One region of the Microlunatus elymi genome, then DNA from elsewhere that is predicted to be linked to it. Evidence: riboswitches for the same ligand, from Rfam matches in the RefSeq annotation. Region 1 holds a riboswitch; each other region holds the start of a gene.

Region 1 (4,599 bases):
TGATCAACTCCCGGCCGACCTGCAGCCCAGCAGCGGAGATCGCTGGTACGCGGTGCTGGCGGAGTTGATCACGAAGCCGGACGACCCGTGGTGGGACGACGTCCGGACCGAGAACGTGCGGGAGACCCGTGACGACATGATCATCCGGGCGATGACGACGGCCCGCAAGGACATCACCGCCATGATGGCCGAGGATTCGCAGCAGTGGCGCTGGGGACAACTGCACCGGATCACCCTGCGACATCAGGCCTTCGGCGAGGTCGGCGGCATCGACCGACTCTTCAACCGCGGCGACTACCCGGCGCCCGGCGGTCCGGCGATCGTGAACGCCCTCTCCTTCGACGACCGGCAGGGGTTCGCCGTCACCAACGGGCCGGCGATGCGGATGTTGATCAACTGGGCCGATGTGGACGACAGCCGCTGGATCAACCAGAGCGGCAACTCCGGCCACGCCTTCCAGCACAACTACGATGATCAACTTCCGCTGTGGGCGGCCAATCGGATGCTGCCGTTCCGATCCGAACCGGCGAGCATTCGTCGGGCGGCGACCTCCACGCTGACCCTGAATCCGACCAGCTGAAGCTATCGGCGTGCGATCGGCACCCCTGTTGGCCAGGAACGGCACCGGTGGCAGGCTGTCGGGAAGCGAATTCGAGGGAGGAATCCGATGAGCGACATCGAAGCTCTGCGCGCCCTGGTGAGCGACGCCTTCAGCCGTGTGCAGGAACTGGTTGATCAGATCACCCGGGATCTCAGCGAGGCGCAGGCGACCTATCGTCCCGATGATCACGCCAATTCCATTGCCTGGTTGGTCTGGCACGCGTCTCGGGTGCAGGACGACCATGTCGCCGACCTGGCCGGCGTCGATCAGGCCTGGCCGGCCTGGCGGGAGAAGTTCGGCCTGCCGTTCGACGACTGGGCGACCGGCTACGGCCAGAGCGCCGAGGAAGTCGGCGAGGTGCAGGTCAGCGGCGAACTGCTGGCCGGCTACTACCACGACGTGCAGGGGTTGACCGGTCGCTACTTGGGCGGTCTCACCGAGGCCGAGTTGGACCGGATCGTCGACGACAACTGGGATCCGCCGGTCACTGCATCAGTCCGGTTGGTCAGCGTGATCGGCGACATCACCCAGCACCTCGGCCAGGCCTTCTACGTCAAAGGTCTGGCCCAGCGCGCCGGCATCCACTGAGTTTTCTCAAGCCTGGCAGGGATTCGGGGCGCTGTCGAGGGAACGCAGCCAGGACGGCTTGGGCCGAGCGTCGGCGACCGGCTGGTGCCGGCCGTCGACGAGTTCGTACGCCCAGCGCGGGCCGTTGTTGATCAACGAACGCAGCGCGGCCAGCAGTCGGTCGACGTCGTCCGAGCCGCTGCCGAGCCCGAAGCTGGCACGCAGCGCGCCACCCGCGATATCCAGGCGGGCGGCCAGCGGATGCGCACAGAAGGCCCCGTCGCGGACGCCGATGCCGTGCTCGGCCGACAGGTAGGCGGCGACCAGACCGGCGTCGTACCCGGTGACGGTGAAGCCGACCACGCCGACCGCGTCGGTGCAGTCCGGCCAGATGTTCAGCACCCGAACCTCGCGCAGCGCGGCCAGCCGGGACAGCAACCGGGTCCGCAGCCGCCACTCGTGCCGGCGCAGATGATCGTCGCCGATCTCGGTGATCGCGGTGCAGGCTGCGGCGAGTGCAGCGGCGCCGAGCACGTTGGGTGTGCCGCCCTCGTGCCGCGCCTCACCCGTCGCCCAGTTGGTGTGCTCGACGGTGACCTTGCGGACAGCGCCGCCGCCGGCCAGGTAGGGCTCCGCGGCATCGAGCCAGTCGGCGCGTCCGATCAGCGCGCCGGATCCGAACGGGGCATAGATCTTGTGTCCGGAGAAGGCGAGGTAGTCCACGCCCAGCTCGGCGATGTTGATCTTGCGGTGCGGTACGAACTGAGCGCCGTCCACCGCGATCCGGGCGCCGTGCCGATGAGCAAGATCAGCAAGCCGGCGCAGCGGCAGCACCTCACCGGTCACGTTGGAAGCTCCGGTGATCGCCAGCAGTCCTGCGCCGGTCTCGTCCAGCACCCGACCAAGATCATCCAGGGTCTGCGCCAGCGTCGCGGCGGCCGGCACGATCGTGGCACCCAATCCCTGCCAGGGCAGCAGATTCGCGTGATGCTCGATGTCCAGGCAGACCACCTCGGCACCGTCCGGCACTGCGCTTGCCAGCAGGTTGAGCGCATCGGTGGTGTTCCGGGTGAAGATCGTCAGGTCATCGCCGCGAGCCCCGACGAAGTCGGCAACGGTCGCGCGGGACTGCTCGTACAGCGCCGTACTGACCGCGGACGCATACCCGGCGCCGCGATGCACGGAGGCGTAGTAGGGCAGGATCCGCTGTTGATCTTCGATCACCGCGTCCAGGGCCGGGGCGCTGGCGGCGTAGTCGAGGTTGGCGTAGCGGACGGTCCGGCCGTCGATCAGCGGCACCTCGAGTTCGGACCCGCTGACCCCGGCCAGTGGGCCGAACGCATCCAGCCGTCTGCCGAGGGTCGGGAGCTGCGCGCTCGGACAGGCAGGCTCCAGGTCGGCGGCATCGTGCTGGGTGGGACGGGACAGGCTGGCGACCGACATCGATCGACTCCTCACAACTCAGGGGCCCGCCGTGAGCGTCAGAGGACCCGCGCTTGCCGGTGTCCGTGTGGAACCGGCCGTGTGGTTCACCCGGGGCACCCCACCGCGGAGGAGGGTTGCCGGTCAGCAAGCCGGGGCTTGACGCTGACACTCATCACACAACTGGCCTCAGTTCACTACAGGTCGATAGCGGGCGCAAGTTGATCGTGTCAATTCGTCCATATGATGATATGCGGTCTCGAATCGTGGTTGATCTTGATCGTGCGGTCAGGTGGCAACGGCCAACCCAGGGGATTGGGTGAGTTTCGTACCGACATCGGTGCGAAACTCACCCATTGTCGGAGGGTCTTGTGATGCTGGGTGACCTCCGTTGGACAGACTGATGTCACGGCACGATCACCAGGCGCTGGCCGGGCGGGATGGGCTCGGACCAGGCTTCGGTGACGTCGGCCAGCCGGCGGCGTACCGGGGTGACGTGCAGATGTCCGGCGGCCAGATGACCGAGAAAGGCCGGTAGTTGGGTGCCGATCTGTTCCATCGGCACGCTGCCCAGTCCGCTGCCGATCAGGTGCAGGTTGCTGCTGCGGAGCAGTTCGGAGTCCAGCGCCAGCGGCGATCCGGCCATCGAGCCGACCTGCGCCCAGGTCAGCTGCCGGGTGCTGTCGGCACGACCGGCGACCAGCGCGCCGAGCAACCCGGCGGCCGGTTCACCCCAGAGGTAGTCGACGACGACATCGACGTGGTCGGCCAGGGCGGCGACCTGAGCCGGCCAGTCGGTGCCGCTGTCGATGCGTACGGTGTGATCGGCGTGTTCGGACACGGCCCGCAAACCTGCGGCCGATCGACCCACCGCGATCACCTCCGAAGCGCCGAGCAGTTTGGCCGCCTGGATCGCGGTCTGCCCGGAAGCCCCGGTGGCGCCGAGCACCACGACGGACTGACCGGGCTGCAACGCGGCCCGCACCGCAAGGGCGTTCCAGCCCGACATGCCGGGGTTCATCGACGCCGCGACCACGGCCGGATCAAGACCGTCCGGTAGCGGCATCAGCATCGGCGCGGCGGCTCGCTCGGCGAACGTCCCGTACGGAGCCCGCAAGCCACCGAAGTAGGCGAGGCTCCCGTCCGACCGCCGGCACACCCCGTCCACTCCGGGGATCATCGGCAGCTGCCGATGGGAGGAGTAGTGCCGTCCCGACGCCTGACCGCGGACGATCTGATGCACGCCGGCGGCCACCACCTCGACCAGTTCCTCCGGACCGTTCGGCACCGGATCGGCGAAGTCCCGGTAAGCCGGTGGCTGGTCGAAGTTGTCGATCACTGCTGCTTTCACGGTTGTCTCCTTCGTTGATCTCGTCCTTAACGCTGTTAAGCGTTCCTGAGACAGTGTGCTTAACGCTGTTAAATTCGTCAAGGGGCTGGCAGAATCTCGACCATGCCGCTGGATCGTGACGTTGTGATCCGTACCGCCCTGAAGCTGATGGACGACGACGGGCTGGACGCGCTGACCCTGCGCAAGATCGCGTCCGCCCTGGACGTGAAGGCGCCTGCGCTCTACTGGCATTTCCAGAACAAGCAGCAATTGCTGGACGAGATGGCCACCTCGATGCTGCGGGCGGCGACCGAGGAAACCGTCGACGAGGGACTGCCGTGGCCGGACCAACTCCGCCGCCAGGCCGGCGGCTTCCGCCGGATGCTGCTCAGTCACCGCGACGGCGCCCGACTCTTCGGCGGCACCTATCTGACCGACCCGAGCCCGGTCACCGCCGGCGAGCCGTTGCTGCGGGCGCTGATCGACGTAGCCGGCGACCTGCGCAGTGCGGTGATGGTGATGCGGACCCTGAACTGCTTCGTGATCGGCTTCGTGCTGGAGGAACAGGGCGTCGTGGATCCCTCCGGTCGCCGCGATCCGCGCTACGACCCCGCTGTCCGGGCAGAACGTCTCGATCCCGACAGGTTCCCGTTGTCGTCGGCATCGAGCGAGTACGTCT
Region 2 (4,599 bases), 140 kb from region 1:
ACGGCCGGCTGACCGCGGTGCTCGACTTCGGCGGGCTGGCGATCGGCGATCCGGCCATCGATCTGCACGGTGTCTGGGAGCTCTTCGATGAGCCGAGCCGGGAGATCGTGCGCGAGCGCGCAGGCATCGACGAGGCCGAGTGGCAGCGTGGCCGGGCCTGGGCGCTGTCGATCGCGGTGATGACGTTCCCGTACTACTGGCACACCATGCCGCAGCGGTGCGCGAGCCGACTGGCAATGGCCCGCAACGCGCTGGCCTGACTCGGCCGAGGATCGACCGGATTGCGGTTCCATAACGGCTTGTCGGTCTTGGTCTGAGCTGTGGGCCGGCTTTGTAGCTTTCTGGCCAGACAGCCTCCGCAGGTAGAGGCTCCAGGCTTCCCGGAGTGTTGTCGTGCCGATCGTCCAGCGCGCCCCGAACCGCCCGCCCGCTCGCGTCCGGCGGTTGTTGCCGGTCGCACTCGCGAGCGTTGCCCTGATCCTTCCGGCGGCGGTCCTGCCGCTGGCCACCGGCCCCACCCTGGCCACCGCTGCGACCGCGAAGCCCGGCCGGACCAAGGCCGTCGAGGCCCGCCGAGTCGACCGGGTGCCGACGCCGAAGCTGCACTGGTACGGCTGCGACGACTATCCCGGCGCCCGCTGCGCCACCGTCAAACTGCCACGGGACTACGACAAGCCGCACGGCGCGAAGGTCCAGTTGGCGGTGGTGAAGACGCCGGCGACGGACCAGAAGCACAAGATCGGTTCGCTGTTCGTCAATCCGGGTGGGCCGGGCGGTTCGGCGACCGAGCTGGCCGCGTACGCGCCGTACCTGTTCTCCGCATCGGTGCTGCGCCGGTTCGACGTCATCGGCATCGATCCGCGCGGCACCAACTACAGCGCCCGGGTGAAGTGCTTCCCCGATGCCCGCCGGCAGCAGCCGACGATGGCCAAGCTGGCCGTCGCCTTTCCCTACACCAAGGCCGAGGTACGCAGCTTCGGTGCCGGTTCGACCGAGCTCGGCCGAGCCTGCTCCGGCCACGGTCGCCCGCTCACCGGCGCCGTCTCGACCGCCGAGGACGCCCGGGACATGGACGTGATCCGGCGCGCCGTCGGCGACAGCAAGGTCACCTACCTCGGCTTCTCCTACGGCACCTACCTGGGGCAGGTCTATGCAGGTCTGTTTCCGGATCGGGTGCGGTCGATGGTGATCGACGGCGTGGTCGACCCGGTCGCCTGGGCCGGGACCAGCAAGACTCGGGCGACGCCGCAGACCGTACGACTGCGGTCGGGCCAGGGCGGCCACAAGGCGCTGACGAAGCTGCTGAGTCGCTGCGATGCGGCCGGCCGGAAGCGTTGCAGTTTCGCCTCGGCCGATTCCGGCAAAAAGTTCGACCGGCTGGTGCGTCGGCTGCAGAAGCACCCGCTGAAGGTGCACGACCCGTTCTTCGGCGACTTCACCTTCGACTACCCGGCGCTGATCTCCGACACGCTGTCCGGGCTGTACGACCCGGAGGGCTACGAGTACATCATCGACGAGCTGACCGAGCTGTGGGCGCTGACCGCACCGGCGAAGATCGGCACCGCCGCCGGCGCCTCCGCGCTGGGACGACTCGGATTCGCCCACCAGCGGCTGGCGGCTCGGCAGCAGAATCCGCTCGGCTTCTCCTACGACAACAGCTCGGACGCCTACTGGTCGGTGATGTGTACCGACGCCCTCAACCCGCGGCACGGCGCCGCCTGGCAGAACGCCGCCACCCGCACGCCCAGCAGCGCGAAGTACTTCGGCGAACTCTGGGCATGGTCGTCGCGGCCGTGCGCCCGGACCGGCTGGACGGTGCACGACGAGGACGCCTACCGCGGTCCGTTCACCCGGAGGACCGCCGGGCCGGTGCTGGTGGTCGGCAACTACTGGGACCCGGCGACGTACTACCTGAACGCGAAGAAGGTGGCCCGGATGCTCCCGCACAGTCGGCTGCTGTTGAGCGACAACTGGGGCCACACCGCCTACGGCACCTCGGCCTGCGTGACCAAGGCCGTCAACCGGGCGCTGATCTCGGTGAAGCTGCCGGCCAAGGGCGCCCGTTGCCTCGGCAACGCGCAACCGTTCAGCGGTTCGAGCCGGCCGATGATGCAGCGAATGCAGAAGTCGGTTGCCGGCGCTGACGTGATGGACATCGTCCGCGGGGTGCCGGGCCGCCTCTGACTGCGCTCCTGACTGTTCGTCCGTGACTGTCCGTTGGTTCATCGGGGGCGGCTCTACGCGGCGAATCTCACTATGTGGTCGATCTGGCCGCAATCTGGGACTCGATTAGGTATTGGGCCGGGCCCGACCCGTACGCTGTGCAGAGCTCATCCAGAGGGGGCGAGGGATTCGGCCCGATGACCCCCCGGCAACCAGCTCGCCACGTTCGGTCGGCGGCCACGGTGCCAACTCCGACTCGGAGCGAAGGTCGCCCGGGAAAGATGATGAAGGACAGGTACTCGCTGTGACCACAGCCGTCGCGTCAGACGCCCCCGCAGGATGTCGCCCGGGAGCTTTCGGCAACGCCACCCATCTGATCTGCCGCGCCTGCGGCGCCAAGAGCCCGCTCGGCCCGTTCTACGCATGCCTGGAGTGCTTCGGCCCGCTCGAGGTCGGCTACGAGTATCCCGAGATCACCCGCGAGCAGATCGAGCGCGGCCCGAAGAGCATCTGGCGCTACGCGCCGCTGCTGCCGGTGCCGGCCGACATCGCGAGCTTCCGCTCCACCGACCCCGGATTCACCCGGCTGGTCGACGCCCGCAACCTCGCCGATGATCTTGGTCTGCGGCAGCTCTGGGTGAAGGACGACTCCGGCAACCCGACCCACTCGTTCAAGGACCGGGTGGTCGCGGTCGCGCTGTCCGCCGCCCGTGAGCTCGGCCTGCAGGTGTTGGCCTGCCCCTCCACCGGCAACCTGGCGAACGCGGTCGCCGCGGCCGCCGCCCGGGCCGGCATCCGCTCGGTGGTGCTGGTGCCGAGCAACCTGGAGCAGCAGAAGATCCTCGCCTCCGCGGTCTACGACACCACCTTGATCGCGATCGAAGGCACCTACGACGACGTCAACAAGCTGGCCAGCGAGATCGCCGGCGAGGAGGACGGCTGGGCGTTCGTCAACGTCAATGTCCGGCCGTACTACGCCGAGGGCTCCAAGACGCTGGCGTACGAGATCGCCGAGCAGCTCGGCTGGCGGTTGCCCGACCAGGTCGTCATCCCGGTCGCCTCCGGCTCCCAGCTGACCAAGATCGACAAGGGTTTCACCGAGTTGATCAAGCTCGGTCTGGTGGAGGAGAAGCCGTACAAGGTCTTCGGTGCGCAGGCCACCGGCTGCTCCCCGATCGCCCAGGCCTATCGGGCCGGGCACGACGTGGTCGCTCCGGTGAAGCCGGACACCATCGCCAAGTCGCTGGCGATCGGCAACCCCGCCGACGGTCCGTACGTGCTGGACGTGATCCGGCGCACCGGCGGCAAGATCGCGGACGTGGACGACGCCACCGTGGTCACCAACATCCGTCGATTGGCTCGCACCGAAGGGATCTTCGGCGAGACCGCCGGTGGAGTGACACTCGGCGTCACCGCGAAGTTGATCAACGACGGTGATCTTGATCCGAACGCCGAGACCGTGTTCATCAACTCCGGCGACGGACTGAAGACACTGGACGCGGTCGCCGACCAGGTCGGGCCGAAGATCACCATTCCGCCGCGCTACGACGCGTTCGAGGACTTCTGGAAGGGCAACAACTGATCATGACCGCATCCGTACGGATCCCGACCATCCTGCGCAACTACACCGGTGGCGAGAAGGAGGTCAGCGCGCAAGGGGCGACGCTGACCGAGCTGATCGACGATCTCGAGTCCAACCATCCCGGCATCAAGGCCCGGGTGCTGGACGACACGGGTGCGCTGCGGCGCTTCGTCAACGTCTACGTCGGCGATGACGACGTCCGCTTCATCGGCGGCCTGGACGCCAAGATCGACGACGGGGCTCAGGTCTCGATCATCCCCGCGGTCGCCGGCGGCTGCTGAGCACCTCGTATCGCCCGAACGGCGGGATGTCGGTCGACAACTGCGCGAATTCGGTCCACCGACGCGTTAGGGTCGGCATCGATGGTTTCATCCTGGATTCCGGCCGCGGAGTTTCTCTCCGCAGCACTCATCGTTGTCTGCTTCGTGATAGCGGTGGTCATGATCACCCTGCGCCTCTCGCGGGGCAGCACCCGCACCCTCGGTGTCGCGGGAGTCGTGCTGGTGTTCCTCGCCATGATCCTGTACTCCTTCACCGGATCGTTGGGCAGCGCGTACGGGACGAAGTCCACCGTGTTCGTCGTCGGCTCGGTCGTGGTCGTGGTGGTCGCCGTGGTCGGGCTGTCGCTGTGGATCACCGTTGCCCGCAAGGGCTCCCGGATGCTGACGATGATCGGTACGGTGTTGATCTTGCTCGGGCTGCTCGGCCGCTTCGTCTATCAATGGCTGGTCTACCGCTATCTCGGCGTGGTCGACGACGCGACCATCGTCTCGATCCTCGCTGCCGTGACGGCGATCGGCGGCGTGCTGACCGCCGCCGGGCTGATCGTGATGGCCCGTGCCGTGATCGTCGCG
Region 3 (4,599 bases), 2.2 Mb from region 1:
CGCTGCAGCCGACGGTGATCATGGTCGGCGAGAACTTCCGCTTCGGCTTCCGGGCCGCCGGCGACGTCGAGTTGCTGACCAAGCTCGGTCGCGAAGGCGACGGCTCGGGTTTCGAGGTCGATCCGGTCTCGCTGCTGCTGGCCGGCGATCTGCCCGACTCCTCGACCCGGGTCCGGGCCGCGATCGCCGAGGGCGACGTCGATCTCGCCGCCGAGTTGTTGAATCGGCCGTTCCGGGTCCGCGGCGAGGTGATCAAGGGCGCGCAACGCGGCCGGGAGATGGGATTCCCGACCGCGAACGTGCCGGTGCCGCGGGGTTTGGCGGTGCCCGCCGACGGGGTGTACGCAGGTTGGTTGAGCAGGCTCGACCAACCGGACGCCGAACCGTGGCCGGCCGCGATCTCGGTCGGCAGCAACCCGACCTTCGTCGGCGAGAACCGTCGGGTGGAGTCGTACGTGCTGGACCGGACCGATCTGGATCTGTACGGGGTCGAGGTCGCGGTCGACTTCGAGCACCGGCTGCGCGGGCAGATCAAGTACTCCGGAATGGCGGCGTTGATCGACCAGATGCACCTGGATGTGGACCGGGCAAGGAGCTTGCTGGACGGACGGCACTAGGAGAGGTCGGATCCACGCACTTCCTCAGCGGGTGTGCGCGTGATCGGCATCGTCGCTCGGGACGGGCGTCTCGGCCGCCCGCCGTCGCCGGATGATCTTGTACTCCCGCCAGGTGAGCAGCACGATCACGGCATCGAAGATCGTCAACAGCACCAGGCTGATCCGCGGGTCGACGACGATCTGGTAGAGCTGGTAGCAGATGAAGGCGATCAGGGTGATGATCATCCACGGGAACGCCCAGAGTTGATTGCGCAGGATCGCCACCACCAGCACGACCTTCACCAATCCGTGCGCCAGCAGGTAGAGGGACACGAACAGCAGGTCGTCGGCGGACAGCCGATGCGCCGCCGCCACCAGGTGGGTGGCGATGAAATCGGTGGGATCCTCGGCCAGCTCGCCGCGGGTGAGAATGACCACCCAGTGGCTGATCGTCGCCGGCCGCACCAGCAGCAGGAAGGTGCCGGCGATCAGTTCGCCGGCCCCGTCCAGGCCCTTGAGCACGATGCCGAGCTCGAACACCCGGTCGAACCAGTTGCGAGGGTGGAACCGTGCCATCGTCGTCGCCTCCCTCGCCCGGTCCGTCCGAGGCCCAACATATTCGCCCGGGCGACGGATCAGCTGAGACGACTGAGGACCGTCCGGTCGGCGATCTGCCGAGCGGTCCGGCGGTCCAGCAGTCCGGGGCCCGGAATCAGCGCGTTGGCCGCGCCACAGCCGGTGGCCAGTCGCAACGCGTCGGCCGGATCGGCGCCGCGATCGGTGGCGGCCAGCCAGCCGCCGAGGAACGAGTCGCCGCTGCCGACCGGATAGTGCCCGGACACGTCGGCCGGCAGTTCGGCTCGTACGGTGCCGGCCTCCACCGAGCAGAACACAGCACCGGCTCGGCCGTCGGTGATGATCACCGAACCGCCGGTACGCGCGGAGATGATCTTGGCCAGCTCGGCCACCTCGGCCCGGTCCGGATCGCGGCCGAGCAGCTCCGCGGCCTCGTACCGATTGACCTTGATCAACTGCGGCCGGGCTTCCAGTACGCCGGCCAACGCCGGTCCGTGACTGTCGATCGCCACCTCCAGACCGGCGTCGATCGCCAGCCGGGTCAGCGCGGCCAACGCGTCGGCCGGCGGCCCGTCGGGCACGCTGCCGTTGATCGCCAGCCAGCCGTCGGCAGCCGACAACTCCTCGGCGAAGACCCGACGAAACTCCTGCCAGGCAGCGTCCGGGATCGCGGGCGCGTACGGATAGAGCTCGGTCAGTTCGTGACCGGCAGCGGAGCCGATGGACACGCAGGTCCGGGTCTCGGTCGGCGAGTCGACCCGGCGGACGCCGATGCCCTCGCGGCGCAGCTCGGACTCCAGGAAATCGCCGGTGCTGCCGCCCAGCAGGGCGATCGTCTGCACCGGCGCACCGACCGCGGTCGCGGCCCGGGCCAGATTGAGGGACTTGCCACCGGCGACCCGATGCACCTCCGTCGGCCGATGGATCTCACCGAGCCGGAGCTGATCGACGACGTAGGTGATGTCCAGCGACGGGCTGAGCGCGGCGACCGTGATCACGGCGCCGAGCCTATCGGCGTGGTCGTTCTGCGGCCGAACCTCGATCCCGGCTGGCGGACATTCTTTTGACGGCCAGAGCCATAGGACCCTAATATTTGCGGCTGGGTCATGAGCGTCAGCGAAAAGCCCTGGCATTGCTGACCGGCAACCCCGCACGCGGTGGGTGCCCCAGGTGAAGACCCGGCCATCAGTTGGCAAGCGCACGGGGGTCGTGGCCGACCCCGGTAAAGGGGTAGTCCGATTCTCAAGCTCATCCGCGACGTGTCGTCGGCTGGCTGCTGATGATCATCATCGCCACGAATGCGACCTACTTCCTGGCCAGTCTCTTCCTCGATCCCCGGTCGAGCTATCGGGAGACCCGGCCGGTGCCGCCGGAGGAGCAGATCGACAACGCGTTGGCCCACTACAACCTGGATCCGCGCGAACCGGTGATCGTTCGCTGGTGGCATTGGCTGACCGACATCGTCCTGCACTGGAACTGGGGGCAGTCGCCGACCGGCGGCTCGGTGAACGCCGAGGTCGGCTACCGGATCCTGGTCTCCGGGCAGCTGGTGCTGCTGGCGACCGTGCTGTCGGTGGTGGTCGGTGTCGGACTCGGCGTGATCAGTGCGCTGCTGCAGTACCAGATCACCGACCGGGTGCTGCAGGCGATCTCGATCATCCTGTTCAACATGCCGACGGTGGTCGCGGCGCTGCTGCTGGTGTTCGGCGCGATCAAGATCAACGACGCGATCGGCTTCCGGCTGTTCTTCGTCACCGACTCCAGTTCGCCGGACGTGTCCGGGCTGTTCCCGACCATCGTCGACCGGCTCGCCCACCTCGTGCTGCCGACGATTTCGCTGACCCTGTTGGGATATGTCGGCTATCGCCTGACCCAACGGGCGCTGTTGCTGGACACCATCAACGCCGACTTCGTCCGCACCGCGCTGACCCACGCGCAGGCCGTACGACGACACGCCCTGCGTGCCTCGCTGATCCCGACCGCGACCTCGGTCGCGTTCAGCATCCCGGCGATCTTCACCGGCGCCGTGCTGACCGAGAGCATCTTCGGCTGGCACGGGATGGGGGGTACTTCTCGCTGACGTTGAGCAAGAACGACGTCCACGGGGTCGTCGCGGTCGCCGCCTTCGGTGCGCTGATGACGGCGATCGGGCCCGTTCGATGGACCCGTACGGCTCCTTCGGCCTGTCCGGCTTCTACGGCAGCAAGACCGAGAGCAACATCACCGGCGTCGGCAGCCCGGAGATCGACCGGGAGATCGCCCGGGTGAACGGCATCGCCGATCCGAAGGAGCAGGTCGAGCAGGCCAACCAGGTCGAGCAGAAGGCACTGGCGCTGTACGGTCTGCTGCCGCTGTTCAGCGGGCCGTCCACGTACGCGGTGAAGAAGGATCTGGCCAACATCGGCGCCACCATCTTCTTCAACCCACTGCCGGAGACCATCGGCTACCAGAAGTAGCACGGTTGATCATGACCCGTTGACCGCCGGGCACCCCAACAGCCGCACCACTTGCAGCGTCCCGCACCGGCTGCAGCCGGTGCGGCACGCTGCAAGTGGTGCGGCTGTCGTGTCCGGGCCGTAAGCTCAGCCGGGTGAGCAGCTGATCCTCGACCGAGCCCAGGAAGGTACGTGATCATGAGGACTGCAGTGGTGACCGGTGGGGGCACCGGGATCGGCCGGGCGATCGCCAAGCGGCTGTCCGCGGACGGCACCCGGGTGATCATCGTCGGGCGGCGCAAGGACGTGCTGGCCGACGCCGCCGCGGAGATCAACAAGAGCCACGGTGACGAACTGGTCGAGTATCGCGCCGCCGATCTGGCCGACCCGGACCAGGTGGACGAGTTGGCGGGGGTGATCACTGCCGAGTGCGGTGTGGATTTCTTGATCAACAACGCCGGCGGCGACGTCGGATTCGGGCACCGCACCGAGACGCTGTCCGATCTGGCGGACAAGTACCGCACCGACTTCACCGCGAACCTGATCACTACCATGCTGATCACCGAGGCGCTGTTGCCGGCGATCACCCGGCCCGGCGGCCGGATCGTGATGATCACCTCGGGCGCCGGTCTGCGCGGCTCCGGCTCGTACGGGGTGGCCAAGGCCGCGGTGCACGGCTACATGTGGGATCTGACCAACCGGCTGGCCGCCCAGCAGGTGACCGCGAACGCGATCGCACCCAGCTTCGTACCCGACACCGAGTTCTGGGACGGCAGACGCGACCCGGCGGATGCCGCGACCCGGGTCTCGCGGATCCCGATGAACCGACCGGGCACGCCGTCGGAGGTGGCCGAAGCCGTCGCCTATCTCTGCAACGCCGAAGCAGGTTGGACCACCGGCCAGATCCTGCAACTCAACGGCGGCGCCCTGCTCGGCCACGGCTGACGAGACCCGAGCGTGGCCCGCGCTGTCACGAGCGCGGGCCACATGAC
Region 4 (4,599 bases), 490 kb from region 1:
CCGGGGCGGCTTCCGACCGGTCACGTGGACCAGTCCAAGTGCCGGCGGATCGCCACCGAGCTGTTGATAGGCCGCGATCACGCTGCGCATCTCGGGGTTGCCGTCGACCGCACGTTCCCAGCGCAGCCACAGATCCAGGCTGTCCTGCGGTACCCAGGCTCGGACGTCGATCAGCTTGCCAGTCAACGCGGTGTGCTTGGCCCACCAGTCGGCCGGATGCCAGCTCAACACCTCGAACGCGGCGAGGTCGACGAGCGCCGGAAGCGGGTCGCTGATGTACGGGTCTTCGCGCAGCGACGGGGTTGCGAAGGCCAGCACACCGCCGGGCTTGAGTGCGCGAACCAGACGTGGCAGGAAGTGCACGTCGGTCCCGAAGTACTCCCAGGCGTCGAGGCTAACGACAGCGTCGTACTCGCTTTCGGGAAGCTCGAGCGTGCGAATGTCGCCCTGCAGCGGCCTGACGAGCTGACCGACGCCCGCATCCCGATACGTCTGGGCGGCTTCGTCGGTGGCGATCCACAAGTCGAGCGCATCCACTCTGACCCCAGCTTCGCGGGCGAGGAACACTGCCGTGGCGCCGCGGCCGGTGCCGACGTCGAGCACCTTTTGTCCCGGCTTCAGATCGAGATCGGTCCAGAGTTCTTCCAGCTGCCACAACGGATTGGGTCCCATGTCGAGCGACATCACCCACTCCGGATCGTAGGTCGATGATCTTGGGTACCGATCCGGCAACGACAACAGCTCGGGTTGCAAGCCTGCCTCCGTGCTCGAGTTATGCGAACTCCGCTGCCCGGGTCAACGTGCTCCGGGCGGCCTGATCACCTGCACCGTGTCAGCCTTCTGCGGATAAGGCCAGCGACTTTCCAATTCCGAGAACGACCTTTGCCCTGAGGTGGGGAGATCGGCGGGCTAGAGGGGACTTGCCCGGCGACGTGTTCGAAACCCTGCGATTGAGGCGCCAGGTTGCGGATATCAGCTGCTGGGCGCCAAATTGCTCGACTGGCGCCTCAATATCAGGGTCTCGGGCGAGACCGGGCCCCGGTATGGGTGCGTAACCTCCTGCAACTCTGCTCGGAAGGCGTCGCGTTCAGTGTCGGAGGGTGGCCAGGGCGTCGACGTTGCGCTCGACCTCGCTCCGCCACCACGGCTCGTACCGCCGGGCAGGCAGAAGCGCCCACCACAGCAGTGAGGACCAGCCGAGCAGTTGAGTGCGGATCTGGTCGATCCGCTCTGCGTCCTCAATCGGCAGCCCGAGACGATGTCGTTGGTCGGCGAGGACGGCGATCAGGTCTGGTGTCTCGGGCACGCCCGAGGTCAACTGGGCGTATGCGGCGTCCCAGGCCCAATGTGCGTTGCGCGGGATCGGATCGATCAGCCGCCATGGACCCGCCGTGGTCGCGGAGACGGCGTTCCAGAAGTGGACGTCACCGTGGCCGATCGTGTGGCCGCCCCATGAACGAAGCCATTGATCATCGGCGTCGATTCGCGTGAGGACAGCCGCCGCCGCTCCGGGACAGTCGGCTTCGATCGCCTTCCGGGTGTAGGTCGTGACGAACTCGGCGTCGATCGGGTAGGTGGGCAGTGACACATCGGCGGCAACCTGCTGAAACCGGGCAGCGCAGCGCATCACGCCCAGGACGTCTTCGAGCCGATCGGACCTCGCTCGGAGGGGGAGATCTTCGAGGAGTAGCCACTGCTGGTTGTTCTCTGCGAATGTGCCGGTGGCGAGGACGCGGGCGACGATGTCGACGGCGCGAGCACTGATGGCCGGCATCCATACGGCTTCGAGTTCTCCGGGCCCGACCTTGAGGTAACACGAAGCGTCGGAGCTGATCAGCCGTCCTCGGAACAGGCGCGCCTGATCCGGTGGATCCGGGCGAAGATCACGTACGAGCCGGCCGAGTTCGCGATCGCGGAGGACGACAGCCGCCTGCGTTGGCTCCGTGGTCACCGGATCAGACAAGCACATCCCGGCCGGATCAGCACTCGGATATCGACCGGTTGAATCACCGATGGGATCCTGCTCACATTCTGGACGAGGCGCTCAGCGTGCAGCCGGGGCTGAGGTAGCGTTCGGTGCGTCAAGAGCGCCAGTGTCAAGTCCCGGCTTGCTGGCCGGCAACCCTCCTCCGCGGCGGGGTGCCCCGGGTGGAGACATGGCCCGACTGGACCGCCGGGCAAGCGCGGACCCATCCCCAAGATCCGGGTCCCTGATGAGAGGACCGAGACACCTGGCGATTCAATTCCTATACATCCTAGTGAATCACTAGGGTATATCTGAGTTTGGAACCTGATCATGAGAGGACGACTCCCACGATGGCCCCGGAGGCAGGCACGGTCGACACCTAAGGGTCCGAGAACCATCCGACACGAGCCGACGTTTCCGCTGCTTGACCTACTGGACCGAACAGCACCTCAATCCCGGCGTGGCCGGCTCGGCGCCGATCACCGCGCAGGGCACTGGCACACCCGGCAGCAGCGCACCGCGCAACCACGTTGCAGAAGGAGCACAGTCATGACCGTCATCGATACCGGCCTAGTCGATCACGAACGGAGCTGGCATGAGCTGCGGGCCGAGCGCTTCCGCCAGCTGAGCCGTCCCGATTCGCCATTGGCCCAGACCGGGCTGTACTGGCTGACCGAGTCGCCGCTACGGTTTCCGGAGGTCCCCGGTCAGTGGTCGGTTCAGGATGATCAGCTTCTCGGGTACGCGGACGAGGGCGACAGTCTGCGCAGGCCGGTCAGTCAGGAGTTGATCACCGGCACCATCCGTCAGTCGGTGGGCGAGGCGGGGTCGGTGATCATTGCCGAATACGGCCGACTGGACGAGACCGCGAGACGGATCGAGTTGATCAAGCGGACCGCCAGTCTGGCCTTGCGGGTCTACGATCCACAGGCCGTGAGCCGGACCGCGTTCCGAGGCGTGCCAGCCTTTGCCTTCGATCCGGGCTGGGTGATCCGAGCCGAATTCCGCCGATTCGGCACGCCGCGGACGATCACCGTGGCGGGCGCTCAACCGGGCCTCCGGCATCGTCAGGAGGCGATCGGCGAGGTGTCGTTCCGCCGCGGTGGGGTCGAGCATCGGCTGACCGTGGTCACCGGCGCCCGGACCAGCATTCTGTTCTCCGACGTGACCAGCGGCGCCGAGACCGCACCCTGGCGGGTGTTGCCGGTAGTGGTCGGCGACGACGGCAGCGAGGTCGTGCTGGATTTCAACCAGGCGGTCGATCTCCCGTACGCATTCAACAACTTCGGCACCTGCCCGCAACCACTGGCCGAGAACCGGATGGACCTCGCGGTCACCGCCGGCGAGCAGGCACCGTACCCAGTTGATCTTGATCAGCCGGTATCGACGACATCGTTGGACTCGACGGCGGTGCATGCAGCATGAGGGTGTCCCAGATCAGCACCACCGCCGAACCGATGCTCGACGAAGAGATCAACCAGGTCACCGTCGACGACTTCAAGCAGATCTTCCGCCGCCATCCGGCCGGGGTGTCGGTGATCACGCTGCGCACCGGCGACGCCCGACCGGTCGGATTCTCCGCGACCTCGGTGATCTCGGTGGCCGCTGCGCCACCTTCCGTCGCCTTCTCGCTGGCCGCGACCTCGCGGTCCTGGCCGTCGGTGGCGCGCAGCGAGTCGCTGGTGATCAACTTCCTCACCGCCGACCAGGCAGACGCGTCGTTACGCTTCGCTGCCACCGACGTGGATCGCTTTGCCCACGGCGATTGGAGCGTGTTGGACACCGGTGAGCCGGTGCTCGACGGTGGACACAGCTGGTTGCGCGGCCAGGTCAATCGACGGATACCGGTCGGCCCGAGTTTCTTGATCATCGTCGACGTGCTGCAGACCGTGATCCGCAGTGAGGCGGCGCCGCTGGTCTATCACGATCGTCGGCACCACACCTTGACCGCGCGCGACGGGAGCGTCCGTGGCTGAGGTGGTGGCGGCACTCACGTCTTGGATCGTCGCCCGCGCCGGCGTGGTCGGCCGGCTGCTGGAAGGCTGGGTGCTCGCGCCCCGGTAAAGTATCCGGGTGAACGTGCTGATCGGCGTCGGAGCTCAGGTGAAGCTGGCCCGACTGATGCTGACCACCGACACGCGATCCGTACGGGGCGATCTCGGCCCCTTCCTGGAGGCGGCGGTGGCCGGCGGTGTTGATCTTGTCCAGATCCGCGAGCCGGGACTTGATCATGAAACCGAACTGGCTGCGCTGCGTACGGCCTGGGATGTGGCCGCCCGGCATCGGCATCTGGTGGTGGTCACCGACTCGGATCGACTGGCGACCGACTTCGGCGCCGACGTGGTCCAGCTGAGCAACCCGGGAGACAGCGCCGAATTGGCTGACTTCAAGGCTCGGCTGGGACGCTTCACCCGGCTCGGCGCCGAGGTGGCGACCGGAGCGGAGCTCCAGCGGCTGCTGGACGAGCCGGCGATCGACTATTTGCTGGTCGACGCCGCCGACGACTTCGCGCTCGCCGAGCAGGCGGCCGCGGCGGCCCCGGTTGCCGAGGTGGCTTCCAAGCCCTGGTTCGCGGTCGGCGAGTACGACGCCGCGCGGCTGGAGCAGGCGATCGCGGCCGGAGTCCGTCGGAT

What was found. A riboswitch is a leader RNA that binds a small molecule or an ion and turns the genes downstream of it on or off. The one in region 1 is predicted to bind S-adenosylmethionine.
Region 2: another riboswitch for S-adenosylmethionine. It lies ahead of thrC (threonine synthase); the one in region 1 lies ahead of FOE78_RS20860 (aminotransferase class V-fold PLP-dependent enzyme).
Region 3: another riboswitch for S-adenosylmethionine. It lies ahead of FOE78_RS10605 (ABC transporter permease); the one in region 1 lies ahead of FOE78_RS20860 (aminotransferase class V-fold PLP-dependent enzyme).
Region 4: another riboswitch for S-adenosylmethionine. It lies ahead of FOE78_RS18380 (DUF1684 domain-containing protein); the one in region 1 lies ahead of FOE78_RS20860 (aminotransferase class V-fold PLP-dependent enzyme).

Annotation. Positions count from the first base shown of each region.
Region 1 is NZ_CP041692.1:4,574,410-4,579,008, reverse strand. Features, by position in the region: gene FOE78_RS20870 (penicillin acylase family protein) at 1-580, shown strand, start outside; gene FOE78_RS20865 (mycothiol transferase) at 668-1,189, shown strand; gene FOE78_RS20860 (aminotransferase class V-fold PLP-dependent enzyme) at 1,196-2,611, opposite strand; SAM riboswitch class IV at 2,656-2,770, opposite strand; gene FOE78_RS20855 (quinone oxidoreductase family protein) at 2,997-3,941, opposite strand; gene FOE78_RS20850 (TetR/AcrR family transcriptional regulator C-terminal domain-containing protein) at 4,044-4,599, shown strand, end outside.
Region 2 is NZ_CP041692.1:4,716,185-4,720,783, reverse strand. Features, by position in the region: gene FOE78_RS21535 (aminoglycoside phosphotransferase family protein) at 1-260, shown strand, start outside; gene FOE78_RS21530 (alpha/beta fold hydrolase) at 394-2,184, shown strand; SAM riboswitch class I at 2,328-2,451, shown strand; gene thrC (threonine synthase) at 2,468-3,745, shown strand; gene FOE78_RS21520 (MoaD/ThiS family protein) at 3,748-4,026, shown strand; gene FOE78_RS21515 (hypothetical protein) at 4,108-4,599, shown strand, end outside.
Region 3 is NZ_CP041692.1:2,351,518-2,356,116, forward strand. Features, by position in the region: gene FOE78_RS10590 (bifunctional riboflavin kinase/FAD synthetase) at 1-617, shown strand, start outside; gene FOE78_RS10595 (DUF2127 domain-containing protein) at 642-1,172, opposite strand; gene FOE78_RS10600 (1-phosphofructokinase family hexose kinase) at 1,232-2,170, opposite strand; SAM riboswitch class IV at 2,275-2,377, shown strand; gene FOE78_RS10605 (ABC transporter permease) at 2,452-3,252, shown strand; gene FOE78_RS23590 (hypothetical protein) at 3,332-3,628, shown strand; gene FOE78_RS10615 (SDR family NAD(P)-dependent oxidoreductase) at 3,806-4,552, shown strand.
Region 4 is NZ_CP041692.1:4,079,836-4,084,434, reverse strand. Features, by position in the region: gene FOE78_RS18390 (SAM-dependent methyltransferase) at 1-684, opposite strand, end outside; gene FOE78_RS18385 (hypothetical protein) at 1,088-1,951, opposite strand; SAM riboswitch class IV at 2,080-2,190, shown strand; gene FOE78_RS18380 (DUF1684 domain-containing protein) at 2,516-3,391, shown strand; gene FOE78_RS18375 (flavin reductase family protein) at 3,394-3,942, shown strand; gene FOE78_RS18370 (thiamine phosphate synthase) at 4,040-4,599, shown strand, end outside.